Regions from separate parts of the Shewanella sp. 6_MG-2023 genome, predicted to be linked through region 2. Evidence: predicted binding sites of a transcription regulator. Region 2 holds the regulator's gene; each other region holds the start of a gene.
What was found. Region 2 encodes LexA, which represses DNA repair genes until DNA is damaged. Its sites were predicted from a motif close to TACTGTATNNNNATACAGTA; they were not measured.
Positions count from the first base shown of each region.

Region 1: recA (recombinase RecA) is a predicted target of LexA. The motif match lies at 6,079-6,098, and genes of this name have one in related genera.
Region 3: dinB (DNA polymerase IV) is a predicted target of LexA. The motif match lies at 4,333-4,352, and genes of this name have one in related genera.

Region 1 is NZ_JAUOQU010000028.1:63,554-73,584, forward strand. It holds gene Q4533_RS15605 (protein-L-isoaspartate(D-aspartate) O-methyltransferase) at 1-587, shown strand, start outside; gene Q4533_RS15610 (peptidoglycan DD-metalloendopeptidase family protein) at 629-1,546, shown strand; gene rpoS (RNA polymerase sigma factor RpoS) at 1,623-2,603, shown strand; gene mutS (DNA mismatch repair protein MutS) at 3,181-5,760, opposite strand; gene recA (recombinase RecA) at 6,183-7,247, shown strand; gene alaS (alanine--tRNA ligase) at 7,659-10,031, shown strand, end outside.
Region 2 is NZ_JAUOQU010000006.1:2,371-12,401, forward strand. It holds gene Q4533_RS05055 (SURF1 family protein) at 1-721, opposite strand, end outside; gene Q4533_RS05060 (DUF2909 family protein) at 732-959, shown strand; gene Q4533_RS05065 (cytochrome c oxidase subunit 3) at 970-1,845, opposite strand; gene Q4533_RS05070 (cytochrome c oxidase assembly protein) at 1,842-2,405, opposite strand; gene ctaD (cytochrome c oxidase subunit I) at 2,407-4,011, opposite strand; gene coxB (cytochrome c oxidase subunit II) at 4,021-5,637, opposite strand; gene Q4533_RS05085 (cell division inhibitor SulA) at 6,068-6,574, opposite strand; gene lexA (transcriptional repressor LexA) at 6,571-7,188, opposite strand; gene plsB (glycerol-3-phosphate 1-O-acyltransferase PlsB) at 7,567-9,987, shown strand; gene mtr (tryptophan permease) at 9,999-10,031, shown strand, end outside.
Region 3 is NZ_JAUOQU010000010.1:66,232-76,262, reverse strand. It holds gene Q4533_RS08030 (leucyl aminopeptidase family protein) at 1-1,417, opposite strand, end outside; gene Q4533_RS08025 (aminoacyl-histidine dipeptidase) at 1,665-3,125, shown strand; gene dinB (DNA polymerase IV) at 3,219-4,295, opposite strand; gene Q4533_RS08015 (methyl-accepting chemotaxis protein) at 4,578-6,488, shown strand; gene bfr (bacterioferritin) at 6,570-7,037, opposite strand; gene bfr (bacterioferritin) at 7,050-7,520, opposite strand; gene nqrM ((Na+)-NQR maturation NqrM) at 7,845-8,066, opposite strand; gene Q4533_RS07995 (FAD:protein FMN transferase) at 8,114-9,112, opposite strand; gene nqrF (NADH:ubiquinone reductase (Na(+)-transporting) subunit F) at 9,329-10,031, opposite strand, start outside.

The DNA of each region.
Region 1 (10,031 bases), on a different contig from region 2:
ATGAAGCAGGGATCCGTAATCACACTGTGTTGCAGGCGGTATCAAATACCCCAAGGGAGTTATTTCTCGATGGGGCATTAGCCCATAAAGCTTACGAGAATACCGCTTTACCTATTGGGCAAGGCCAAACTATCTCTCAGCCTTATATTGTCGCTAGAATGACGGAGTTATTACTACAACATAACCCTGCTAGAGTGCTTGAAATTGGTACTGGTTCAGGTTACCAGGCAGCGATTTTAGCGCAACTGGTACCTCAGCTTTGCACAATTGAGCGGATCAAGGCGCTACAAATTCAAGCGAGACAACGTTTAAAGCGCTTAGATTTACATAATGTGTCTTTTAAATATGGTGACGGTTGGAAAGGTTGGACCAATAAAGGCCCATTTGATGCCATTATGGTAACAGCAGCTGCAGCATCGGTACCTGAAGCATTATTGGCGCAACTGGCTGAAGACGGCGTGCTAGTGATCCCTGTTGGCGAAGACTCGCAGCAGTTATTAAAAATCACTCGTAAACAAAATGAGTTTCAATCACAAATTATCGAAGCGGTTAAGTTTGTACCGTTAATCAATGGCGACTTAGCTTAACAGTGATGCAAGGGCGATATTTCAAAAGTATGATGGAGACAATGTTGAAGTGTCGTAATTGGCCTTGGGTTACAATTTTACTGCTGTTTATTTCAGGGTGTAGCTTTCAAGCTCACAACCCTGCACCCGTTACGAGTATTTCGAGTAATGCTGGTCAAAAATTTAATAAAGGCTCTATTACCTCTGGCAGTTACAAGGTAAAACGCGGTGATACTCTTTACTCAATTTCATGGGGCGCTGGGCAAGATTTTAATAAAATCGCTCAATATAATGGCTTAAAAGCACCTTATACCATCTATCCAGGACAAACATTAAAACTCACCAAGCCACAGCGCACTAAGCCTGCAGCCAAGCCTGCAGCCAAGCCTGCACCAAAACCGGTCGCTGTAGCGAACACCAAGTCAAAGCCTGCTAATAAAACGGTTGCAAAACAAACTTCAGCACAAAAAAAGCCAGCGACAACGACAAATCAAAATAGTACAAAAAAAGAGCTTGATCACAAAGCTAAGCCTGCGTATTCTGTAAAAACTACCCAAGACAAAACGGTTCAAATAGCGAAAAAATCTGTTTCAACCTTGCCAGATAAAGTAAGTCAGTGGAACTGGCCGACAAAAGGTAAGATTGTAGGTTACTTCTCTAGTACTCAGCAGGGCAATCAAGGCATAAAAATCGCTGGTTCCAGAGGCGATATTATCAAGGCTGCAGCTGATGGAAGAGTTGTTTATGCAGGTAATGCACTTCGGGGCTATGGCAATTTGGTCATTATTAAACACAATGATGATTATTTAAGTGCTTATGCTCATGCAGATGCAATATTGGTCAAAGAAAAGCAATATGTAAATGCTGGACAGACAGTTGCGAAAATGGGTAGTACAGGGACTAATCAGGTGATGTTGCATTTTGAAATTCGTCTCCATGGTAAGTCAGTAAACCCATTAAATTATTTACCTAAACGTTAACTGTTTAGTTCACATTAAAACGGAGAATACGCGCACGAAAATAACTTAATTTTTATCCGGTTTGGGAGAGCACCATATGAGCCAGAAACAAAATACTGCGGTAGCAGAAGAGCTTATGGATTTAGCTAAACAACCACAAGAGATTGCGCTGAAGGAGGCAAAAAATGCCAAGCCAGCACAGCAATCCGACATTGACCAACAAGTTCAAGATGATCTTCAGAAGAATCTTGACGCCACTCAACTATATTTAGGTGAGATCGGTTTTTCCCCTTTGCTTAGTGCAGAAGAAGAAGTCTTCTTTTCACGTAAAGCACTCAAAGGCTGCGAGAAGTCTCGTAACCGCATGATAGAAAGTAATCTAAGATTGGTCGTAAAAATTGCCAGAAGGTATAACAACCGAGGATTAGCATTACTGGATCTTATCGAAGAAGGTAATCTAGGGCTTATTCGAGCAGTCGAAAAGTTTGATCCGGAAAGAGGGTTTCGTTTTTCAACCTACGCGACTTGGTGGATTAGACAAACCATCGAAAGAGCGATCATGAATCAAACTCGGACCATTCGTTTGCCTATTCATGTGGTTAAAGAGCTTAATGTATACTTGCGAACGGCAAGACAGCTTGCGCAAAAACTTGATCATGAGCCGACGGCAGAAGAAATCGCAGACAAATTAGATGTCTCTACTAGCGATGTCAGTCGAATGCTAAAACTAAACGAAAAAATCACCTCTGTAGATACCCCACTAGGCGGGGATAACGATAAAGCATTGTTAGATGTTATTGCAGATGATGATTCAGTTGGACCAGATTATAAAGTACAGGATGAAGACTTATCTAATTCAATTGTCGGTTGGTTAAATGAGCTAAATACTAAGCAAAGAGAAGTATTAGCACGACGTTTTGGTTTATTAGGTTATGAACCATCGACGTTAGAAAACGTAGGGGCTGAAATTGGCTTAACACGGGAACGTGTGCGTCAAATTCAAGTCGAAGCGTTAAAGCGTTTGAAAGATGTATTAGGGGCACAAGGCCTATCAGTCGAAGCGTTATTTAGAAATTAACGCCAACCTTTTAAGCGATTAATTTACGCTTAGGGTTATTTACCTTTGAGGACACGAGTTGTCCTTTTTTGTTGGCTTTTTTTTACTCACTTTTATAGAGCCTGAGCATTATGATAGTTAATGAAGCTAGGTTCTAAGTATTAGTTATGAGTACTTAATCATTATAATTGTAATGAATGGGCCGTGATAAACAGCCCATTCAGATTTTACACTGAGCACAATTGCGCTCATCATTTACAAGTTTGATAGCCTTTTTAGTCCATAAAGCATATCAATTGCTTGTTTAGAGCAGTAATCATCAGGATTGACTTTAGGTTCTAAGTGTTAGTTAAGGGGACTAATTATTGTAATGAATGGGCCGTGATAAACAGCCCATTCAGATTTTACACTGAGCACAATTGCGCTCATCATTTACAAGTTTGATAGCCTTTTTAGTTCATAAAGCATATCAATTGCTTGTTTAGATCAGTAATCATCAGGATTGACTTTAGGTTCTAAGTGTTAGTTAAATTGTAGTGAATGGGCTGTGATAAACAGCCCATTCAGATGTTACACTGAGCACAATTGCGCTCATCACTTACAAGTTTGATAGCCTTTTTAGTTCATAAAGCATATCAAGTGCTTGTTTAGGGCTGTAATCATCAGGATTGATTTGACTGAGTTTTTCAGTCGCAGCATTCGCTTCAGCTTCAGGGATAGATAAATTTAATGCTTCTTGAATTGGCATTTGCTGGCTATTGGCCAAATCTCTACTTTCTAGCATATGCAGTTTTTGTTTAGCCGCTTTGATCACATGGGCTGGAACACCCGCTAAAGAGGCCACCTGTAAACCATAGCTCTTACTTGCCGCGCCATCTTGCACTGCATGCATAAAGGCAATAGTGTCACCATGTTCGATAGCATCTAAGTGCACATTCGCTGCTGATGGGATCTGTTCCGGCAATTGAGTCAGTTCAAAGTAATGGGTGGCAAATAGCGTTAATGCCGCCACTTTTTCGGCTAAGTATTCTGCCGCTGACCAGGCTAAAGATAAACCATCATAGGTTGAGGTGCCGCGGCCAATTTCATCCATTAACACTAAACTTTTGGCCGTTGCGTTATGTAAAATATTGGCGGTTTCAGTCATTTCTACCATGAAGGTTGAGCGCCCTGATGCTAAATCATCGGAAGCACCAATACGGGTAAATATTCTATCTATTGGACCTATCACTGCTTTTTGTGCCGGAACAAAGCTGCCGATATGTGCCATTAAGGTGATTAATGCTACTTGGCGCATGTAAGTCGATTTACCGCCCATATTAGGGCCAGTAACCACTAGCATTCTTCTTGAAGGTGCTAATTGCACCGGGTTGGCAATGAATGGACTTTGGCTGACTAGCTCAACTACCGGATGGCGACCAGCTTCAATATGAATACCAATCTCGTGAGTGATTTGCGGGCAATTATAGCCAAGGGTTTCAGCTCGTTCGGCGAAATTACTTAATACATCCAACTCTGCTGCGGACTGAGCAAATAGCTGTAACTCATGTAGTTTCGGTAGTAATAAATCAAACAGTTCTTCCCATAGTTTTTTCTCAATGGCCAACGCCTTGCCCTGACTTGAAAGTACTTTTTCTTCGTACTCTTTAAGTTCTGGGGTGATATAACGTTCAGTATTTTTTAAGGTTTGACGGCGTTGATAGCTTAACGGCACTTGATCAGATTGTAGGCGGCTGACTTCAATATAATAACCGTGCACACGGTTATAGCCGACTTTAAGGGAATTAATGCCTGTTTGCTCTTTTTCTCGCAGCTCCATTTGCACTAAATAGTCATTAGCGCCTTCACTTAAACCGCGCCACTCATCAAGCTCGGCGTTATAGCCAGTTTTAATGACTCCACCATCACGAATAAGCATGGGTGGATTATCAACAATCGCTGAGGCTAAAAGCTGTTGCTGCTCAGGGAATTCTCCTAGTTTTCGCGCCAGAGTCTTCAGTTCATCTTGCTGACAATGGCTTAAGGTTTGCTGGATTTCAGGCAGCAATTCTAATGCTTGGCGTAAACGGGCAAAATCACGTGGTCGTGCACTTCTTATGGCAAGCCTTGCCATAATGCGCTCGATATCACCTAAAGCTTTCAGTTGTTGGTGTAAGTCGGCATACAAACCGCTATCAATTAGCTCGGCAACCGCTTGTTGGCGCTGATGAATATGCTGCTGGTTTCTTAATGGTTGGTGGATCCAGCGTTGCAGCATTCGACTGCCCATAGGTGTTGCCGTCTTATCTAGCACCCAAGCAAGTGTATTGTCACGCTGGCCCGACAGGTTCAAAGTTAATTCAAGGTTGCGTCTGGTCGCAGCATCTAAAATGATAGTATCAGCTTGATTAAAAAGGGTAATGCTATTGATGTGCGGCAAAGCTGTCTTTTGGGTGTCTTTGACATATTGCATTAAGCAGCCAGCAGCTTGCAGTGATAAGCGAGCATCTGTAATGCCAAAGCCATGTAAATCTTTCGTGCCAAATTGCTCCAGCAATAGCTGTATGCTGGTATCGTAATCAAATTCCCATTCTGGGCGGCGACGAATACCTTTAATGTTTTCAATTAAATGCACATCGACTAAGTCTTCGCTGTAAAGTAGCTCTGCAGGGCTGGTGCGTTGTAATTCAGCTTCTAATGTCTCAGCGTTTTCTAATTCGACTACCACGAAACGCCCTGATGACACATCTAAAGTTGAGTAGCCGAAACCATTTTTACCTTGATAAACCGCAGCTAACAGATTGTCTTGACGCTCTTGCAGTAAGGCTTCATCAGTTAAGGTGCCAGGCGTTACTATACGGACAACTTTGCGCTCAACCGGACCTTTACTTGTAGCAGGATCGCCAATTTGTTCACAAATAGCTGCTGATTGACCAATTTGGACTAATTTAGCCAAATAGCCTTCAACAGAGTGGTAGGGAATACCTGCCATAGGGATGGCATTACCACCACTTTTGCCTCTAGCGGTCAACGAAATTCCTAAAAATTCAGAAGCAAGTTTGGCATCTTCATAAAATAATTCATAAAAATCTCCCATACGATAAAACAACAACATATCGGGATGCTGCGCTTTAAGCGTCAAATATTGGCGCATCATCGGAGTGTGCTTTTCTAAATTTGGATTTTCAATTGCTGTCATTAATTTGTTGCTCTAAATATGGCTTGGGGATCGGAAAAAAGACCAATACTAATCGGCGCTCATCTTAGCAATAATTGATTTGAATCCCAATAGAGTTACTCATTTAGCGCGGTTCTGAACTGCTATTATCGAGTTGAAAGAGTATAACTATTGGCTTATTTGTCAGATGGTTAACATATTGAAACCACTGTATACAGTAGTCTTTATATACAGTGGTGTAGAAGTTTTAATTATATTTTTACTTATAAGGTATTGATATTGATATTGAAAAACCTTGTTTATTAGTGGTTTTGCAATTTTTTTTTGAGTAACTATTGATACTGTATGATTATACAGTATACTGAGCTCATATTAAGAAACAGACAAATTTATTCGTTATCAATCTCGCCAATGAGATGAGTTCGCTTAGAGGGATAATCACAATGAAAGCAGATCCAAATAAAGAGAAAGCACTGAATGCCGTGTTAGGTCAAATTGAGAAGCAATTTGGTAAAGGTTCAATCATGAAGTTGGGCGCAGACCGCACAATGGATGTTGAAACCATTTCTACTGGCTCACTTTCATTGGATGTTGCCTTGGGTGCTGGTGGTTTACCTATGGGGCGAATCGTAGAAATCTACGGTCCTGAGTCATCAGGTAAAACAACCTTAACCTTAGAAGTGATTGCAGCAGCACAGCGTCAAGGTAAAACCTGTGCGTTTATCGATGCTGAGCATGCTCTTGATCCTATCTATGCTAAAAACCTTGGTGTTGATATTGATAACCTACTTTGTTCGCAACCAGATACGGGTGAACAAGCACTAGAGATTTGTGATGCCTTAACTCGCTCTGGCGCCGTTGATGTGATCATTGTCGATTCAGTGGCGGCATTAACACCAAAAGCTGAAATTGAAGGTGAAATTGGTGACTCACACATGGGCCTTGCTGCTCGTATGATGAGCCAAGCAATGCGTAAACTTGCTGGTAACCTTAAGCAATCAAACACGCTATTGATTTTCATTAACCAAATTCGTATGAAAATTGGTGTGATGTTCGGTAACCCAGAAACTACAACAGGTGGTAATGCACTTAAGTTTTACGCCTCAGTGCGTTTGGATATTCGCCGTACAGGTGCAATCAAAGATGGCGATCAGGTGGTTGGTAACGAAACCCGAGTTAAAGTGGTTAAAAACAAAATTGCAGCGCCATTTAGGCAAGCTGAATTCCAAATCTTGTACGGTAAGGGTATTAACCGTACTGGTGAGCTAGTTGATTTAGGTGTGGCGCATAAGCTTGTTGAAAAAGCTGGTGCTTGGTATAGCTACAAAGGCGGCAAGATTGGTCAAGGCCGTGCAAATGCCGGTAAGTACCTAATTGAAAACCCTGCTGCGGCTGAAGAGATCGAAACTGCATTACGTGAATTATTGCTTAGTAAAGATAAAGAAAAAGATGCCGCCCCTGCTAAACCCGATGAAAACATCGATTTAGAAACCGGTGAAGTGTTTTAAGCCTTTACTAGGTATTAGTAGTTAGAATTATTAAATCGCGGTGAGCTATATGCTCGCCGCTTTTTTTTATCCAATTTTGCTCAGTATGTAACTCATATCTGTCAGAGGCTATATTTTGCTGTTACGCTAATGAAGCTTAACAGCGCCTATCAATTAGCATTATAGCCACTCTTGTTAGCCGTTTTGTTAGCTGTTTTAGTTGCGGTAATTTTTTGATTACCCATAAATATGGCTATATTGCACAATCAATCAAATATTCGATGATCAAAATCGTTAAATTCCAGCCTAAAATAGCCAATCTATTGCCCTAGAATGTCGCACCTATAGTTTGTTTAAGTATATAATGTTGGCAATTTAGCGCTGACTAACAGCTTCCTGATAAATACGATTTATCCATTTTAGGGCGATTTCATGTTTCAAACTACCGCAGAACTAAGAAGTGCTTTCCTAGAGTTTTTTCGTCACAACGAACATCAAGTTGTCGATAGTAGCTCTTTAGTACCTCACAATGACCCAACTTTACTATTCACCAATGCCGGTATGAATCAGTTTAAAGACTGTTTTTTAGGTCAAGAAAAGCGTAGCTATACCCGAGCGACAACATCGCAACGCTGTGTACGTGCTGGTGGTAAACATAACGACCTTGATAATGTAGGTTACACCGCTCGTCACCATACCTTCTTTGAAATGTTAGGTAACTTCAGTTTTGGTGATTACTTCAAAGAAGAAGCCATTAGCTATGCATGGCGCTTTTTAACTGAAACATTAAAGCTTCCAACCGAGCGTTTATGCGTCACCATCTATGAAACTGATGATGAAGCGTTTGATATCTGGACTAACAAAATTGGTGTCGCCCCTGAAAATATTATCCGCATTGGTGATAATAAAGGTGCACCTTATGCGTCTGATAACTTCTGGCAAATGGGTGACACAGGTCCTTGTGGCCCATGTTCTGAAATATTTTATGATCATGGCGAGCATATCTGGGGCGGTCGCCCTGGTACTCCAGAAGAAGATGGCGATCGTTTCATTGAAATCTGGAATATCGTATTCATGCAATACAACCGTCAAGCTGACGGCGAAATGAAGCCATTACCAAAACCTTCTGTTGATACTGGTATGGGTATTGAGCGTATTGCTGCGATTATGCAAGGCGTACATTCAAACTATGAAATCGATATTTTCAAACAGCTTATTGCTAAAACGGCTGAAATCATTGGTGTCCAAGATTTAGAAAATAAATCTTTACGGGTTATTGCCGATCATATTCGCTCTTGTGCATTTTTAATTGCTGACGGTGTAATGCCGTCAAATGAAGGCCGCGGCTATGTACTACGCCGTATTATTCGCCGCGCAGTGCGTCATGGTAACAAGCTTGGCGCGACAGATACCTTCTTCTACAAATTAGTGCCAACATTAATTGAAGTGATGGGCGATGCAGCTAAAGGCCTTGTTGATGCTAAAGCAATTGTTGAAAAGTCTTTAAAAGCCGAAGAAGAGCAGTTTGCTAGAACGCTAGAGCGTGGCCTAGGTATTTTAGATGCAGCCCTTAATGCACTTGAAGCTAATATTTTAGATGGTGAAACAGCATTTAAACTTTATGACACCTATGGCTTCCCTCTCGACTTAACCGCGGATGTATGTCGTGAGCGTGATATCACCGTTGATGAAGCAGGATTTGAAGCGGCAATGGCTGAGCAGCGCAGCCGAGCACAAGCGGCTGGCAATTTTGGCACTGATTACAATGCAGGCCTTAAAATTGAAGGTGAAACCGAGTTTTGCGGTTATAGCGAGCTAAATGGTCAAGGTAAAATTACAGCTATATATGTAGAAGGTAATGCAGTTGATTCATTAACGGCAGATCAAGAAGCGGTCATTGTATTAGATAATACGCCGTTTTACGCTGAGTCTGGCGGTCAAGTTGGCGACAAAGGCCATTTAACAGTTAATGATGCTAATTTTGCTGTGACCGATACTCAAATTTTTGGTCAAGCTTTCGGTCATCAAGGCAAGTTAGTTGCTGGTGTTTTAAATGTTGGTGATAGCGTTAGCGCTGAAGTCGATAAAAAACTTCGTCATCGTACTCAGCTTAACCATTCAGTGACCCATTTATTACATGCAGCACTACGTAATGTACTGGGTAGCCATGTAAATCAAAAAGGGTCATTAGTTAACCCTGAGCGTTTACGTTTTGACTTTGCTCACTTTGAAGCGGTCACCGCAGCAGAACTTAAGCAAGTTGAAGACATGGTTAATACTCAAATTCGTCGTAATCATGAATTAAAAACTGCGGTTATGGGGATTGATGAAGCCAAAGAGCAGGGCGCAATGGCGTTGTTTGGCGAAAAGTATGACAGCGAAGTGCGTGTGGTTACCATGGGTGACTTCTCTATCGAGCTTTGTGGTGGTACTCATGTTGGCCGTACTGGTGATATTGGTTTATTCAAAATCACTTCAGAAGGTGGTATTGCAGCAGGTATTCGCCGTATTGAAGCGGTAACGGGTGCCGCAGCAATGGCTTATGTTGCTGAGCAGCAATCTCAACTTGAACAAGCGGCAAGTTTGCTTAAGTCAGATTCAGCCTCTGTTGTAGCGAAATTAAAAGCACAGCTTGATAAAGTAAAATCCCTTGAGAAAGAAATGTCGCAGCTAAAAGATAAGTTAGCTGCAGCAGCCAGTGCCGATATTGCTGGTGAAGCTGTTGAGATGAACGGCATCAAGGTATTAGTTAAAAAGCTTGAAGGTGTGGACCCTAAATCTTTACGAGGCTTGCAAGATGAGCTG
Region 2 (10,031 bases):
TTTTCCAACCAAGCCATAGCATTAGCGATAAAAATACTGCTGCCATGGTGAACCATTGCAATGCATAGCCTTGGTGTTTTTGGGCTGACAGTGGAATAGGTGTCCATGGTTTTGCTAGTGTCATGTTCGGTGTTATATCTGGCTGCAGTACTGCCGGTGCCAGTTGATGACCTATTTTCTCTGCTAAGGCCACGAGATTTAAATTTTGAAAACGGATCACGTCACGGTTTTCTACTGTAAATTGTTCCACATAAAGTTGGTCACTTAAGGGATTGGTTTGGCGCTGATACACTCGACCTGTGAGCTGATATTGCGCCGCAGGCAATGGCGCTAAATCGGGTAATATGCGGCGGTCTTTATTCGCTGCAGTAAAGCCTAGTTCAACCAGTAGCCATGGCTCTGTGGCTGATATTGCAAATACTTGATAAGCCAGATAACCCACTTGGCCGTTATAAACTTGATTATCAAGCAGTAATATTTGTTCATTAACGGGCTTAGCGGTGACGTTAATGCGATAACCCGTTAGTGGACCGCTGCTATCTAGCGTTAAAAAAGTGTGGTAATCCAATTCACTGGACGCTTGCCTTTCACTTAAGGTGGCTTGCCAAGCTTGTTTTTGAATTCCTCTATCAAGTTGCCATAAACCGAGCTTGACCAAAATAGAAAACACACTCACAGTAACAACTAGCAATAACCCAGTAGAAAGTCGCCAAACGCGCAAAGGAGAGCCCGTGGGAACCTTAGATACCTTAGTTATTTTCAAGCTTGTTTTAGTACTGCTGCTTGTATTCATATTATTTAATTTAGCCAGAGCCCTATTTATTATGGTTAAAGCGGAAAATAAACAATCTATGAGCCAATATTTAGGTCGTCGAGTGATCTTTTCTGCGTTAGTGATGTTGTTATTGTTACTGGCCTTAGGATTTGGCTGGATAAGCCCAAATCCTAGACCTTATTAGCTTTGCAGCCTTATAAGACGTACACGAAAATAAATAAGCATAACCACACCACATCAACAAAATGCCAATACCAACTTCCGGATTGAAAGGCGAAATGATTATCTGGGGTGAAGTGACCTTTCAATACTCTAAAGAACAGGATTATTAGAAATACTGTGCCTAAGGTGACGTGCATACCGTGAAAGCCAGTTAGCAAAAAGAAGGTGTTACCATAAATCCCTGAGGTGAGTGTGAGCCCCATTTCTTGGTAGGCATGGACATACTCTTCAACTTGTAAAAACAAGAAGCCGATACCCAGCAAAATAGTCAGTCCTAACCAAACCTTCAGTGCGCCACGTTTTGATTTTTCTAACGACACATGGGCAAAGTGCAAGGTGACTGAAGAGGTCAGTAGAATGAGGGTGTTATACAGCGGCAATCCGCCCCAACCCATGGCTTCAGTGGTGGTACCATCTGGGGTTTTCACTAGCGGCCAAATGGCTTCAAATGTTGGCCATAATACCTCATGGGTCATGGCATTATTTGATGCACCGCCGAGCCAAGGTATTGCTACCATTCGAGCGTAAAACAATGCCCCAAAAAATGCCCCGAAAAACATGATTTCTGAGAAAATAAACCAGCTCATGCCTTGTCTAAAAGAGCGATCCATTTGCGCTGAATATAAACCTGACATTGACTCATCAATGATATTTTTAAACCAGCCAAACAGCATAAATATAATTACAGCAATACCCGCGATTAGGGTGTAGCCGCCAGAAGATTGTTCAGTTGAAAGTTGTTGGATGTAGGTACCTGCGCCAAATGCAATCAGAAATAATCCGATAGCGCCGGTAATTGGCCAGATACTTTGCGCTGGCACGTAGTAGTTTTCATGTTTTGTTGTCATCTTGCTGCTCCTTGCTCTATGGCTGCAGTCTGCTTGTCTGTAATATCATAGAGGGTATAAGAGAGAGTCAAAGTGTTAATGGATTCAGGTAAATCCGCATCCACGTAAAAAATTAACGGTAATTCAGCATCGGCCATTGCTGCTAGGGGTTGCTGATTGAAGCAAAAGCACTCGGTCTTATTAAAATAAGCCGCGCCTTGGCCTGGCGATACCGAGGGTATTGCTTGGCCTACGAGGTTATTTGAAGATAAGTTTTTCGCTAAAAACGCAGTACGTGTGAGTTCGCCGGGGTGAACCTGCATGCGGTTCACTTTTGGCACAAACTCCCACGGCATATTGCTTTGTACTTGGGCAATAAACTCAATGGTTACAGTACGGTCTTTATCAATCACCACAGCCTCATAACTGCTGGCAGTACTTTGGGTTTTTCCATTAATCCCCAAGGCATCGCAAAGCACGTCATACAAAGGCACTAGCGCAAAACCAAAGCCGAACATACCTATTGAACCCAGTACTAGGCCAATAAGTAAATTACGGTTTGATTTTGTTGGCTGGCTCATATCATTTAACCTCTGGTGGGGTGGTAAATGAGTGATAAGGCGCAGGACTGGCAATAGTCCACTCTAACCCTTCAGCACCTTCCCATGGCTTATCCGCAGCTTTTTCGCCGCCCTTGATACATTTCAGTACCACAGCGAGGAAAATCAGTTGTGATAAACCAAAGGCAAAACCACCAATAGAGACAATTTGGTTTACGTCAGCAAACTGAATTGCATAGTCTGGAATACGACGTGGCATGCCTGCTAAGCCTAAAAAGTGCATTGGGAAAAACAGTACATTCACTGAAATAACACTGCACCAGAAATGCCAACGACCTAATGTTTCGCTATACATGTATCCTGTCCATTTCGGTAGCCAGTAATATGCTGCAGCCATAATGGAAAATACTGCGCCAGTCACCAGTACATAATGAAAATGCGCTACCACAAAGTAAGTATCATGGTATTGGAAATCCGCTGGGGTTATCGCTAGCATCAAGCCAGAGAAGCCACCGATGGTGAATAAGATGATGAATGCAATGGCGAACAGCATCGGGGTTTCGAAGGTGATTGAGCCGCGCCACATAGTTGCAACCCAGTTAAACACTTTCACCCCAGTAGGCACTGCGATTAACATGGTGCAGTACATGAAGAATAGCTCTGCAAATACTGGCATCCCGGTGGTGAACATGTGATGCGCCCAAACTAGGAAGGACAAAATCGCAATACTTGAGGTGGCGTATACCATGGAGGCATAACCGAAAAGCTTTTTACGGCTAAAGGTGGGAATAATGGCCGAGATAATCCCGAATGAAGGTAAAATCATGATGTAGACTTCGGGGTGGCCAAAGAACCAGAAAATATGCTGGAACATCACAGGGTCGCCGCCGCCAGCAGCATCAAAGAAGCTGGTGGCAAAGTATTTATCAGTCAGTACCATGGTTACTACACCTGCCAATACCGGCATCACTGCTATTAGCAAGAAGGCGGTAATCAGCCAAGTCCAGACGAACAATGGCAGCTTCATCCAAGTCATACCCGGAGCACGCATATTAACAATGGTCACCACCACGTTAATAGCACCCATGATCGAGCTTATGCCCATAATGTGAACTGAGAACACAAATAATGCTGTGCTATCAGGGCTATAGGTTGTTGACAGTGGTGCATAGAAAGTCCAGCCAAAGTTGGGGCCTCCACCTTCCATAAATAGCGAGCTAAGTAGAATCGCAAACGCGAAAGGTAAAATCCAAAAGCTCCAGTTATTCATCCGCGGTAGTGCCATATCTGGCGCACCAATCATCATTGGAATGAGCCAGTTAGCTAAGCCGGTAAAGGCTGGCATGACTGCGCCAAATACCATAATCAAGCCATGGACTGTGGTCATTTGGTTAAAAAAGTTAGGTTCAACTAACTGTAAACCGGGTTGGAATAACTCAGCACGAATGACCATGGCCATTGCGCCGCCGGTTAAAAACATAATGAAACTAAACCACAGATACATTGAACCAATATCTTTATGGTTAGTGGTTAAAACCCAGCGCATAATGCCTTTTGGCGCCCCATGATGATGGTCATCATGGTGATCGTCGTGAGCGGCTGGTGAATCTTGTGTAATTGTGCTCATTTTAATCCCTTACTTTCCGTGACCAACAACATCAGCAGCCTGAACTGCATCGCCAGAGTTATTACCCCAGGCATTTCGCTCATAAGTCACCACTGCAGCAAGCTGTTGTGGCGTAAGTAGCGAGTTAAATGCTTGCATTGCCGTGCCAGGTTTACCATTGATGACAATATTAAGATGATCCGTCACTGGACCGACGATGAGTGGGCTGCCTACTAATGAAGGGAACGCGCCAGGTAAGCCAGTACCAGCAGCTTGGTGACATGCAGCGCAGCTAGTCATATAGACTTGCTCGCCCATGGTCATTAACTCATCCATCGTCAAGTCATCCAATACCACAGCTTTAACTTCTGCTGCTTGTGTTGCCGCTTCAGTCACAGCTTGTGTTGCAGTGTCTTCAAGTTGTTCAGCTGTAGGTAAGCTTGCTGGTAAAGTCACAGGCGTTGACGTGTCTGCGGTAGAAGTGCCTGCACTAGGAGCGTCTGCAGTGGTTGGTGTAGCGCTAGAATTTGTCCCATTGCCACTCACATCAGCCGCTTGCACGGTATCGCCAGAGTCATTACCCCAAGCATTACGCTCATAAGTGACTACTGCAGCAATTTCAGTTGCCGTTAGCTGCTTGGCAAACGCTTGCATCGCAGTGCCAGGCTTACCATTAACGACAATATCGATATGACCAGACACTGGGCCTTTAATCATTGGACTGCCAATTAGGGAAGGGAAGACGCCAGGTAAACCAGCACCATTAGGTTGGTGGCAAGCCGCGCAGCGACCCATGTAGATTTGTTCGCCTTGGGCCATTAACTCGTCATAGCTAAGGGTTTGGCTCAGTGAGGCTTGTGCAGCGGCTTTAGCATCGACAGCAAATTGCTTTTGGTCGATTAGCCATTGGTCAAAGTCTGCTTCAGAAACGGCTTCAACAACAATAGGCATAAAGCCATGATCTTTACCGCATAGTTCGGCACATTGGCCTCGATAAGTACCTATTTTATCGATTTTAGTCCAAGCTTCATTGATGAAACCAGGATTTGCATCTTTTTTAACGGCAAATGCTGGTACCCACCAAGAGTGGATAACGTCATCCGAGGTCATTAAAAAACGTACTTTACGATTTATTGGTAAAACCAGCGGCTTATCGACCTCTAAAAGATAGGTGTCGGTTTTATCTGCGGTGCCAGTAATTTGGTCTGCTGGGGTAGATAATAAACTGAAAAACTCGACATCTTCATTGAAATAGCTGTAATGCCATTTCCATTGAGAGCCCGTCACTTTGACTGTCAGTTCAGCATCGCTGGGATCTTCCATAGCAATCAGCGTTTTTGTTGCTGGGATTGCCATGCCAATTAGGATTAGAAATGGCAATACTGTCCAAGCTATTTCAACCTTGGTACTGTCATGAAAGTCGGCTGCAACTGCACCCTTAGATTTTCTGTGATAGATCATGGAATAAATCATGATCCCAAAGACCACGACACCAATGGCGCAACAGATATACAAAATAATCATATGCAGGTCGTAAACCTGGCCACTGATCTCTGTTACACCTTGAGTCATGTTTAAGGGCATCTCTGCCGCTGTGAGTGGGGTTGCAAGCAACGCCACCATTAATCCGTACAACAATCGCTTCACAAGACTACTCCTCTGCTAATTGCGAATTGCAATTACAAAGAAAAGCCACACAGTAATACTCTGCTCTATGCAAACTTTTCATACCCGAAAAAGTTTGATCATTTCAAAGTACACGGTGGCTTTGAGCTTGAAAACTCAATTATGTTATTACGTTACGGTGCCACACTTGTACCTAATACTGAACTTATCAATTATATTTGACGCTTTACATTCAAGGCTTTCTATACCGCACGGTACCAGCTCAATCTTTTAATAGCGTTTGTATCTTTTTGACATTTATTCTCGGCAGTACGATAAATTGTTACTACCTTGTTAACTACATTACTTGGAGATTAAATATTGATCAAGATCACTTTATCATCTAATTTGCTGAAAAAAGTGCAAAAAAAAGCCCCTCAGCGTAGTGAAGGGCTTTTTTAGTCATATTTTACTAGTGAAACGAGGTAAGGTTTACCCGAGTCTGTACTGCTAAAGTTTGCGTTAATGGGTCGCCTTCAGGTAAGTGAGTATTTACATCTTCAATGATAAGCCCTTGGGCTAAGGCATTTTTGGCAACCAATTGAATGCGGCGATTGTCGCGGGCATCTAATGGTGGTGTCCAAGTAATTACTGCACTTGAAGTACCGTTAGTGAGCGCTTTTTCCATCGCCCACAGGGTTTCGACTTCATCTTTGGTGTGAACTAACAATACTCTGTCCATACGAACATTGGCATTAGCAAGAATTTGCTTATAACCGATATGCGGCGGATTAATCAGTACAATCCAACGGCCTTGCTGACTTAAAATGGCTAACTGACTGCATAATTGAGTCAATTCAGTTAAGCCTTGGTTTTGGGTGCGCTTGGTTTCAATCCCTTGTTTAGTGGGTAAGGGATCAGATGCCATATCTACCCATAATCCAGGGTGACGCGGTGCATTGCCTATTAATGTGTTCATAACCAACCTCCATTACGAATAACGCCAACAGCAAGCCCTTCAATCGTTAGGTTTTGGCAACTTAAATCAACTTTAATCGGCTCATATTCTGCATTTTCAGCATGTAAATAAATAATATTGCCTTTCTTTTCAAATCTTTTCACGGTTACATCGTCTTCAAGACGTGCCACTACAACTTGACCATTGGTGGCAGTTTGCATTTTATGCACTGCTAATAAGTCGCCCTCTAAAATACCAATGTCTTTCATACTGTCGCCTCGAACGCGTAGTAAGAAATTAGCATTGGGCTTAAACATTTCTGGGTCAACTTGGAAATACTGTTCAACATGCTCTTGAGCAAGGATAGGTTCACCTGCAGCAACTTGGCCGATAAGTGGTAAGCCTGCTTCAACTTCCTCCTCCACCTGCACCATGCGGATCCCGCGAGAGGTACCAGGAATAATTTCAATACAGCCTTTTTTTGCCAGTGCTTTTAAGTGTTCTTCAGCGGCATTGGCGCTTTTGAAGCCTAATCGAGTTGCAATTTCTGCACGAGTTGGCGGCATACCTGTTTCGGCGATATTACATTTAATTAGCTCTAATATTTCAGCTTGGCGTGGCGTTAAAGGTCTCATATTGATTCCTGTTTTTTTATACAGTGACTGTCATTATATACAGTATCGGTGATCGCGCAAGTATTAACCAAATTAATTTAACTATTATCATCTAATTCTTGTTGGCTATATATGGGGGCACGGTTAAGTATATGTAATTTAATTATTTAGTTAATGAAGGTAAGTCAGCTTTTTAAACCGATGAAATTGGCTATTTCTCACATCGTTTGTTTAAACAGTATATTTATACAGTAGTGTTGATTGAAAATAGGTTGGTTGTTATTCGGATATGGCTATTTTTACTGAACAAATATTCTCTGTATAGACCCTTGTTAGTGAAACTGAACCATTATCTGGTATTCTATGGCCAATTAATTGATGTTGAATATGCGAACACTCATGTTAAAACCTGACTCAATCATAGCAAAATCATTACGTTGGATTCAAAAACTGATGGTGCACACGGTTGTTGTGCCTGAAGATCCCTTTGCCGATCTGAACTTAGACCCAGATAAACCAGTGGTCTATGTGATGAAGACAGAATCACTCAGTGATATTGCGGCATTAAATGAAGTGACCGCCAAATATGGCTTACCGAGCCCTTATGAGCGACTAGACGTTGATGGCTTAAATACCCCTAGAATTGTGTGTATTGAAGGTCGTAAGCCTCTATTTGGCAAGCGTTTAAGTGGCGAAAAATTTGTTGATAACTTCACCAGCTTATTAGCCTTACATAAAAAAAATGATCAACTTGATATTCAATTGGTGCCAGTGAGTCTGTATTGGGGACGTATCCCTGGTAAAGAAGATGACACCATGACCGCAGCCGTATTTGAGCGTGAAAACCCAACCTGGTTACGTAAATGGTTGATGATTTTGTTCTTAGGTCGCCATAGCTTTATTCAATTTTCAAATGCTATGTCGCTACGTTATATGGCTGATGAACACGGCACTGATGTCAGTATTGCGCATAAACTTATCCGTGTGGCGCGAGTGCACTTTAGACGGCAACGTAAAGTGATGACAGGCCCACAACTGCCAAATCGTCAGGCAATGTTCAACTCATTATTAAAGTCTGATGCCATTGCTCAAGCGATAAAAGAAGAAGCGCTTAATAAAAAAATTCCTGAAGACAAAGCCCGCGAAAAAGCGATTCAGTATTTAGATGAAATTGCAGCGGATTACTCAGACAGCTTAGTGCGTATTGCTGAGCGCTTTCTTACTTGGTTGTGGAATAAGTTATACAGCGGTATTAGCATTAAAAGCGCTGAAAAAGTGCGTAAGCTGCATCATGATGGTCATGAAATTGTCTATGTGCCTTGCCATCGTAGCCACATGGATTACCTACTGCTGTCGTATATTTTGTATTACCAAGGCATGGTGCCGCCGCATATTGCCGCCGGTATTAATTTAAACTTTTGGCCAGCAGGCCCTATGTTCCGCCGTGGTGGTGCTTTCTTTATTCGTCGTAGCTTTAACGGTAATAAACTTTATACCGCAGTGTTTCGTGAGTATTTAGATCAGTTATTTGCTAAAGGCTATTCGGTTGAATACTTCACCGAAGGTGGTCGTTCTCGTACCGGTCGTTTATTAGCGCCTAAGACCGGCATGTTAGCGATGACAGTTAACTGTGTACTGCGGGGCATTGAACGCCCAGTAACCTTAGTGCCAGTTTATCTTGGTTATGATCATGTGATGGAAGTGTCCACCTATCATAAAGAGTTAAGCGGTAAGAAAAAGCAAAAAGAATCAGTGTGGCAGGTCTTTGGTGCGCTGCGTAAATTAGGCAACTTTGGCCAAGGTTACGTTAACTTTGGCGAGCCAATCAATGTGCAGCAATTTTTAAATCAACAATCGCCAAATTGGCGTGAAGAAATTGCTCAAGATCCGGATCAAAAGCCATCATGGTTAACGCCAGCAGTAAATGTATTGGCCAATAAAGTGATGACTAACATCAATGGCGCCGCCGCAGCGAGTTCGGTGACATTAGCAAGTATGGCGCTGCTGGCTTCAGAGCAAAACGCCCTGCAGCGCAGTGAGCTTGAAACCCAGCTAGACCTCTACCTGAAAATCTTAAAGGATGTTCCTTATACTGAGTATGCGTCGGTGGCTGAGGGCTCAGCTCATGACCTAGTTGAGCAATGTTTGTCGCTGAATAAATTTACCTCAACCACAGATGCCATCGGCGAAATTATCGCAATTGAAGATAGCTCAGTGATTGCGATGAGCTATTATCGCAATAACATAATTCATCTAATGGCGGTGCCTTCATTAATCGCCAGTTGCTTGGTGCAATATGAAGAATTTAGCCGAGAAAAAATCCAGCAAATTGTTAATGATTTTTACCCATTATTGAAAGCTGAGCTGTTTATGGGCATTGAAGATTTAAGTGCCTATGTGGATCAAGTGCTTGATTTGTTTGTTGAACAAAAGCTAATTTCCGGTAGCGATCACTTTGAAGTCAATCAAAGTAATGTCACTCAGTTAATGTTATTGTCCGCCACGGTCAGTGAGACCCTACAGCGTTACGCGATTATCTTTAATTTACTGGCTTACAAACCAGAAATTGAGCGTTCTGATTTAGAAAGCGCCAGCCATTTATTGGCTCAGCGTTTAGGTGCTTTACATGGAATTACTGCGCCTGAGTTTTATGATAAAAAGCTCTACAATAATTTGAGTGTGAAATTAAAAGAATTAGGGTATTTATCCGCTAACGATAATCAATTTGAAGTCATCCGAATACGTGATCATGCCAATGGTATGCTGCGTTTATCTGTTCGAAAAACCATTGTTGATAGTGTCACAATGGAACATGGGTAATAACTAATTTTATGAGTTCGACACAATCTCAACCGCAAAATAAA
Region 3 (10,031 bases), on a different contig from region 2:
TGGCAGAGCCTGTGCCATGTTGGCCCAAGCCTGAAGCATTAATTAAAAATGCTGCGGGATATTGATGGCCTCTGGCAGTAATGGCAGAAGGGCCGTTATTAGATGACAATAACTCCCCTTGGCCAGAGATATTATGTACCTTGGCAAAATCATCATGACGCAAACTAGATAACTCAAATGGTTCGCCCCATTGCTCAGCAATGCCAGCTAGGGTGTGACCCATACCAGCTTGTTGTGCCACTTTGTTCTCGACTAGTGCGGTATAGCCGCCATAACAGCGCACCACATGGCCGGTTAAGGTTGCCACAGAAAATACTTGCGGCTTAATTGCTGTCATTGCCTGAAGTCTTAAGTGAGATAATAAGTCTGCCAGCACTAAGCGCCCTTCGGCATCAGTATTACCAATACGCACTCTAACACCGCCATGGCTGGTAATGATTTCATCAGGAACAAAGGCATCGCTGCCAATACTGTTTCGCACCAAACCTAACTCTGCTATCACTCTAATGCCTTTGGGCTTTAAGATAGATAAGGTTTTCATTAAGCCTGCCACCGCTGCAGCGCCGCCTTTATCTCGGCTCATACCCGCCATGCCACCGGCGACTTTAATATCTGCGCCGCCAGTATCGTAAATAACTCCTTTACCAGCAAACAAGTAGGTGCGATCAATGGCGCCCTCTGCCACATATTCCAGTTTAACCACGCGAGGTTGATGCCGAGGCACATTAAATGAGGCTCTCCCTACTGCGCAAAGCAGCGGGTAATCGCGCTCTAACTCTTCACGTTCTTCAATGACTCTGATTGCTAAACCACTGTCTTTTAGCGCCTCAACGCAATAATCAGCAAATGCTGGCGCCGCCATTCTTTCTGGCTCAGTGCCGCATAGATCCCTTGCCAAAATCTTACCGGCTTCGACAGCATTGAGCAGGCCACTGCAATTGTCGCTGCCAAGCAAACCAATGGCGCTAAATGCTGGGGTAATTGCTGTGGCTTCTCGCAGCTCCAGTGATTGCCATAGTTCCTGACCACAGGCAAGTGCAGCAACCTGTTTAGCAAATTGATAGCGCTTATCTTGGCTGGTTTCTACCACCAACAGCGGTTGTTTTGCTCCCGCAGCCTTAGCAATAACAACGCCTTCTCTAGCTGCTTTGGCAAACACACTCACATCACTGTATTCATTAGTGGCATTAACAACTGGGGCGACAATCAGTCTGCCACCCGCAAGTCCGGGCGCCAGTAACAATGTTGCCGACTGACCAATGCGCTGATCGATTTGTTTCGCATGCTTGGCGAGTATTTTTATTTCATCTTGGGCAATGGCGGCTAAATCGGTGGCGACTACCACTACGGCGTCCCAGCCATGGCCTTCAAAAATGGCTTGATCATTTGCTACATCAACGATATTGACTTGAAACATGGGGCATCCTTTTTAAATAGATTGTTATTATTGCTTGCTAATCAGTAATTTCAGGTGCTGAATCACAAATCATAACGACCAATGGTGGTTAAAGTATATAAGCTTAGCTTTACGATAGAGTTAAAATATATTTACAAAAATTAATTTAACCCAGCCTCTCTACTTGCTCTAGGTCACTACTTAGTAACGACAATATGGTAAACTTCAGCGCATCTATTCCCACATTCATAGCATTTAGGGAGTCTTCGTGACCGCCATTAATCAATTATATCCCCAGCCATTATGGCAATGGTTTGAACAAATTTGTGCGATTCCGCATCCATCCAAGTTTGAACAAGCACTTAGTGAACATATCCAGCAATGGGCTAAATCGAAAGGTTTGCCTGTCGTCGAAGATAAAGTCGGTAACTTGATCATTAAAAAGCCAGCGTATGCTGGAATGGAAGAACGCAAGACTGTGGTATTACAAGCCCACATTGATATGGTTCCACAAAAAAATGCCGATAAAGTGCATGATTTTGAAAAAGATCCTATTGAAGCCTATGTAGATGGCGAATGGCTAAAAGCCAAGGGCACCACCTTAGGTGCTGATAACGGTATTGGTATGGCTTCAGCGTTAGCAATTCTTGGCGCTGACGACATTAAACATGGTCCATTAGAAGTGCTGCTTACCATTGATGAAGAAGCGGGCATGACTGGCGCTTTCGGCCTTGAAGCAGGTTACCTTGATGCTGATATTTTAATTAATACTGACTCAGAGCAAGAAGGCGAAATCTACATGGGTTGCGCTGGCGGTGTTGATGCACAGCTAAGCGTTCCTATGTCATGGCAAGCACCTGAGCAAAGCAATGCCAGCTTTAGCTTAACCCTTTCAGGTTTAAAGGGCGGCCATTCAGGCGTCAACATTCATTTAGGTCGCGGCAATGCCAATAAATTATTAGCCCGTTTCTTATTTAGTTATGGTGATGATTTACAAATTGAATTAGTTAACTTCACTGGCGGCTCTTTACGTAATGCTATCCCCCGTGAAGCTAGCATCAACTTTATGCTGCCAAGCGAAAATAAAGCCAAGCTTGAGCAAGCCATTGCTCAATATCAAGCGATTGTTCGTGAAGAGCTGGCAATTGCTGACCCTGACATGTTGCTAACACTTGCAGCCATTGACGCTCCAGCAAAAGTCATGAGTGAAGATGCGCAAAATACCTTAATCGATTTACTGCACGCCTGCCCTAACGGCGTAATGCGTATGAGCGATGAAGTTGAAGGTGTGACTGAAACATCGCTTAACGTCGGAGTGATTAACACTGACAACGAATCTGTTGAAGTGCTATGTCTTATCCGCTCATTGATTGACTCAGGCCGAGTGCAAATTGAAACGCAATTAACGGCATTAGCAAACCTTTCAGGTGCTAGCATTGATCTATCAGGCGCTTACCCTGGTTGGAAGCCTGATAATAGCTCACCAGTGATGGCCATTGTCCGTGAAACGTATAATGATATTTATAAGAAAGACCCGACGATTATGGTTATCCATGCCGGTCTTGAATGTGGACTATTTAAAGAACCATACCCAACCATGGATATGGTCTCTATTGGCCCAACCATTCGTTTCCCACATAGCCCAGACGAAATGGTGAACATCACCACTGTTGGCCAATATTGGGAACTACTGCTTGCGGTACTAGAGCGTATTCCAGCAAAAGACTGAGCTTTAACTCTCTATTAAATTACGCGCTTAATAAAAAGGCTGCTCTATTCTTGATATAAGAAAAGGCAGCCTTTTTGTTTCTAGCGATAATCACTAGAACTGCAAATCTAATTGCTCGCTATTATCATCTGTAACCACTTCTGGCTGGCTATTATCAGCTAAACCAACACTGACACCGATTAATCTTATACCTCGGCCATTGGCCCGCTCTAGTGCTTGAGTTAACAATGTCTGGAATAAGTTAAGCGACATTTCATCACTGCGATGCTCAATGGTAGTTTGCTTGAAATCGTTAAATTTAAGTTTTACTACCTGTTTATGAATTTGCCGGTCTTTAGCACTGCGATGCACCCGGCTAATAAGCTCTTGGATTAACTGCGGCATGACATTGCTGCATTGCTCTATAGTAAAAATATCTTGGGCTAAGGTGGTCTCAACCCCAACCGACTTTCTGATACGATTTGGGCTTATTTGACGTGTATCGATACCTTGAGTGCGCTCAATTAACACGCGGCCAAATTTACCAAAACCGCTGATGAGCTTGTCACTCGGGTAGCGCTGCACGTCTTCACAGGTTTCAAGCCCGAGCGCTGCAAGCTTAGCCGAGGTTACTTTTCCCACCCCAGGGATTTTACTTAAGGATAATGATTTTATAAACGAAGGGATCTCAGCAGGCGTGATCACATATTGACCATTAGGCTTATTTAAGTCAGAAGCTATTTTAGCTAAAAACTTAATCGGTGCGACTCCCGCGGAAGCAGTAAGCCCGGTTACCGTAAAGATTTCAGCTCTGATCTGCTCAGCAATTAAGGTGGCGCTACCTTTACATGCATCACAATCAGTAACATCAAGATACGCCTCGTCCAATGATAACGGCTCAACTAATTCTGTATAACGATGGAATATTTCACGGATTTGCAGCGAAACCGCTTTGTAAACCTCCATCCTGCCTGGCACCAATATCAAATCTGGGCAGAGTTTTAATGCCTGATAACTCGACATAGCAGAACGAACGCCATATTTACGCGCCTCATAACTACAGGTACTGATAACACCACGGCGATCGCTGCGCCCACCTACAGCAATAGGTTTACCACGCAATTGTGGAAAATCACGCATTTCAACTGCGGCATAATAGCAATCCATATCAATGTGGATAATTTTACGCATGGCGTTTTCATAAAGAAGTCACTGAATGACATCATGATACTGTATATAAAAACAGTGTTCAAATTAAACCTTTATCACCAGTCGCGTTGAAAGCTTCAAATTACAAAATAGCGCTAATTTGCAATACAAATAAATAACAGTAAGAACACTAAACATCAGACAACACAAAAACAAAATCAACATTACATGATGCAAATCACTAACTTTTTTATGAGCTTAGGGTATATTTTGATTTATAAGCAGGTACAATCAAACAAAAATAATAATACAATTAGGTGAGTTATGAACAAGTTTGGCTTTAAAGCGAGTTTACTATTTGCGTTAACAATTCTATTAGCTTTCGCCTTGATCATTAGCGGGCTGGTCACTCACCAATTATTAAAACAACAAATAACAGACAAGCTGACAACCGACATCCACCACCAAATAAAAACCAAAGTCAGTGAAATAGAAAGCTCATTTAATCGCACCACTTCCGCGGTAACTGAACTCGCGAGTCTATACCGTCATAACAATGTGGATGCCGGCCATGTCGCCATGACTCAATACACAGCGAAATTAGGTGGCGTCTCTAAAGTCATTATGGGGTTTGATGATGGCCAATCCTTTGCCTCTATTGCTTCAGAGTCTTTTCCTGACGGCGTCGGTGTAGTCGATAAATATGATCCCCGCACTCGTCCTTGGTACCAAAACGGCAAACAAAAAAATACCTTGTCCCTCAGCGAAGTGTTTTTTACCCGTACAGACGGTATACCTATGGTCGGGGTTATGCACCCAATTGATGGCGGGATCATCATGGCGGATTTACGTTTTGACTACTTGCAACTGCAACTACAAGCATTAGCAGATATTGAAGGTGCCACTGGCTTTATTATTGATAAAAATGGCTTAGTGTTAGCCTCTAATTCAGCCTTAACTAATCAAAAAGACAATATCAGCAGCAATAGCCAACTAAGCGAGATCTATCAAAGTATTCTCGGTCAGGATAGCTCATGGGCGCTCAGTGATATAAATGACGTTAGCACGATTATTGCTAGTCAAAAAATCCCTTTAATTGATAACAACCAATGGTATGTGATTGTCACCCTCGATGAAGCAACAGCTTTCGCACCGCTTGTTAATGCCACATTAAAACTCAGCGGCATCATATTATTGGTACTTGGCTTATCTGTTGTGGCGTTATTAATACTACTGAATAAGCTCTATCAACCGATTAATGAACTACGTGACTTAGTCACTGGCTTATCTCAAGGTAATGGTGATTTAACCCGTCGTTTGGAAGTCAAAAATGATGACGATATCGGAAAAATTTCCCTCGGAATTAACGCCTTTATTTCACAACTACAAACCATGTTGTTAGCCATCAATAAATCGACAATTAAATTATCTACCGGTATTGATAAGCTGCAGCACTATAGCCAAAACAGCGAACAAATTTTGACAGCCCATACCAATGAAACAACCCAAATTGTGACCGCCATTGAAGAGCTATCAAATACCGCTGTCACTGTGGTTGAGAATACCGAAACCGCAGCCAAGCATACTAATGAGGCTAATATTACTGGCGAGCAATCACTGAAGACCATTAACTTAACCCAAGTGGGTATCCAAGGTTTAGCTGCTGAAATCCATCAAACTGCTGGTAATGTCGAGCACATGAATAATGAAACCAGCAGTATTCAAAGCATTGTTGATGTGATTGGGAGTATTGCAGAGCAAACCAACCTGTTAGCGCTTAATGCCTCGATTGAAGCTGCAAGGGCCGGAGAGCAAGGGCGTGGTTTTGCTGTGGTTGCAGATGAAGTGCGCGCCCTTGCCAGTCGCACCCAAACAAGTACCAGTGAAATTGAAATCGCGCTGGCAAAATTAAAAGCTGAAGCCACTGCGGTGGTGGCGGCCATTGGCAGTACTGAACGAGCCTGCTCAGACACGGTTACTGAGGTCAGTAATACTTCTGATAATTTACAAACCATGAGTACTATTGTTGCTCAAATCAATGCCCTCAATAGCCAGATATCCACTTCAGCAAATGAGCAAAATATTGTTATTCAGGAAATTAATCGAAGCATGCACCAAATTCACGATATGGTTGAAACCTTAAATGATGAAGGCATTATGCAGCGAAATGAAACGGATAATATTGCCACAATCAATGTGGAGCTAACCAATATGATTAATCAGTTCAAACTATAGCGTTACCAATTTATAACGCTTAAAAATCCCATAAAAAAAGCCTAACTCAGTTAGGCTTTTGTTTTGTAGCAAACTCAATGATTACATTTTGGTTTGCAGATAATTTTGTAAACCAACGCGATCAATTAATCGAATTTGTTTTTCTAACCAATACATGTGATCAGATTCAGTATCATCAAGTAGTACTTCTAAGATTTCACGGGTTTGGAAGTCGCCTTTTACTTCGCATAAAGCGATGACTTCACGTAAATGATCAGCAACTTGATATTCGTAGCTCAAGTCATTTTTAAGCATCTCTTCTACGTCTTTACCGATGTTTAATGCTTCACGACTTGCAACATCTGGCGTGCCTTCCAAGAAAAGAATGCGTTGAACTAACTTAGCAGCATGGGCTTTTTCGTCATCTGACTCATGTAAGATGCGCGTATAAAGCTCATCAAATCCCCAATCTTCGTACATGTGTGCATGTACAAAGTATTGATCCATCGCTGACAACTCACCGGTTAATAATGCATTTAAAGCTGCAATAACTTCTGGATTACCTTTCATGATAATGTCCTATTAATCTTTAATTTGTGATTGAAGATAGTTCTGAATACCGGTTTGGTTAATCAGCTCTTTTTGGGTTTCAATCCAGTCTAGATGCTCTTCTTCATCTTCAAGTAAATCTTCTAATAAATCACGAGTAACGTAATCGCGCTCTGTTTCACAAAGCTTAATCGCCTCTCGTAAAACGACCAACTGCTCGACTACCGCTTGCTGATCACAATCAAACATTTCTTCGCAATGCTCACCAATGCGTAACTTGTCTAATTGTTGAAGGTTAGGTAAACCTTCCAAAAACAATACCCGCTCAATTAACTTGTCTGCATGTTTCATATCTTGAATAGATTTTTTATATTCTTTCTCATTGAGGTTTTCGAGTCCCCAATGCTTGAACATACGCGCGTGAAGAAAATATTGATTAATGGCAGTGAGCTCACATGTCAGTACACGATTAAGCTGACTAATTACTTTTGGATGGCCTTTCATGATTTAGTCCTTAAATGCTAGATTGATCTGGATCAATTTCGACCAGCATAGTACATGTGACTTCAAAAAACAATTCCCCTTTATTATCATAAACTTAGTCATTGATAACTATTATCATTATAACTTAGGTTCTTATCTCGCTTCAGCATTTTCACGTTTGAATATTTCTTAATAGAATCACATCTCTAGCTAATTTTGCTGGTTTTTAATAGTGACAATAATCACACTAGTAAGGGTAAATGTTAGCTGTAATTAGTTTTGTAAATTTTGTAACAGTCGTAAAAAAGCCCACTTGAAAGTGGGCTTAAAGTTAATGCTGGCGCACTAGATAATCCGGTTTTGATTCAGTTTTGCTTCTCTTTCAGCTTCAGCCATGCGGCGTTTGCGTTTATCGCATGGGTCATCACAATCACAAGCTTTCTCAATACCCAAAACACCTAAACCACCACAACTGCCTTCAACCGCCTTGCGCTTCACGATATAGCCCACGGACATTAATAAAAAAAATAATAACAACACCACAAATGCTGCGATAAAAGTACTCATCATATTCTCCAAGCTAAATTGGTCATCAAATAAATCTTTAAATGCCATTAACGAATGTAAGGTGCAAACGACTCACTATAAAATACGTCATAATCATCGTCGTCTTTTTCAATCAGCATAACTGGCAGTTTCTCACGCTCAGCTAACGCTAAAGACTCTTCCGTACCTAATACCATCATTGCAGTTGCATAAGCGTCTGCAGTCATACTACTAGGGTGCAAAACGGTTACTGACGCTAACTTATGCTTTATTGGATAACCGCTTCTAGGGTCAATTAAATGCGAAAAACGCTCGCCGTTTTCTTCATAATAAATTCTGTAATCGCCAGATGTCGCTAGCGCCATATTACCAGGCTCTATCACCTGTTGAATAGCCGCCCCTTGGCTCGAAGGTTTCTCAACTGCAACACGCCATGGGCTGCCGTCATTTTTAACACCTTTAACGCTAATCTCACCACCAATTTCCACTAAGTATCCCTCTACTTGGTATTTATTGAGTAGTGCAGCAATTTTATCGACACCATAGCCTTTAGCAAGGGAAGATAAATCAATGTAGAGATCAGGGCTTAACTTGGTGACAGTTAAATCTTTGACACTAAAACCATGAATATCCGATTTAGCTTTCATCTCGGCAATCGTTTCAGCGCTTGGGATCGCTGTTGGGCGCTTATCAGGACCAAAGCCCCATAGGTTAACTAATGGCCCTAAGGTAATATCCAGCGCGCCTTGAGTCGTGTCGTAAAGGCGTAAGCCTTCATTTAAAACCTTGGCTGTATCCGCTGAAACTTTCAGGCGTTGATTAACACCTAGCTGGTTAAAACGTGATAGTTCTGACTTCGGTCTGTAAGTGGACATTTGATCATTAACTAACTCAAGAGCGATATCAATTTCAGCTTGTAGTAGTTGAGTGGTTGGCAGGCGCTCATTACGTACCACTTTTATATGATAAGTGGTCCCCATGGTATTGCCTGACAGTGACACTATCTTATCTTCAGTTCCACAGCCGACTAAAATCAACAAACCAAAAAATACTGCCAGCGTCTTCATCGAAATTTTTATCATGTAAATGTTCAAATTCTCAATTTTTATATGGTTAATGTTTAAATCATTCTTAGCTAAAGCAACAGTGGCTAAAGCAACAACGACTAAACTACAAAGTCCCTAAAATAAAAATTGCAGCTAGCTTAACAATGGTGACCACCGTGTCAGCTAGCTGCAATTTATGACGTTCAATGTCTTTTGCAAAGGGTTAGCAGTTAGTCACTAACCACCAAAGTCATCGAGTAAGATGTTTTCATCTTCAACGCCTAAGTCTTTAAGCATACCAATTACCGCAGCATTCATCATTGGAGGTCCACACATGTAGAACTCACAATCTTCTGGTGCGTCATGGTCACGTAAGTAGTTTTCGTACAATACGTTATGAATAAAGCCTGTGTAGCCATCCCAGTTATCTTCCGCTTGCGGATCAGATAACGCAACATGCCACTTAAAGTTTTCATTCTCAGCCGCTAAGCCATCGAAATCTTCTACGTAGAACATTTCACGCTTAGAACGAGCACCATACCAAAAACTCATCTTACGTTTAGACTGTAAACGCTTAAGTTGGTCAAAGATATGTGAACGCATTGGCGCCATACCTGCACCACCACCGACAAACACCATTTCAGCATCGGTATCTTTAGCAAAGAACTCACCAAATGGACCAGAAATCGTTACTTTGTCACCTTCTTTGAGGCTCCAAATAAACGATGACATCTTACCGCAAGGTAAAGTTAAGTTTCTTGGCGGCGGCGTAGCGATACGCACGTTCAACATGATGATGCCAAACTCTTCTGGGTAGTTAGCCATTGAGTATGCACGAATAGTTTCTTCATCAACCTTAGATTCTAAGTTGAAGAAACCAAAGTGTTCCCAGTCGCCACGGTATTGCGCTGGTACATCAAAGTCAGCATATTTAACGTGG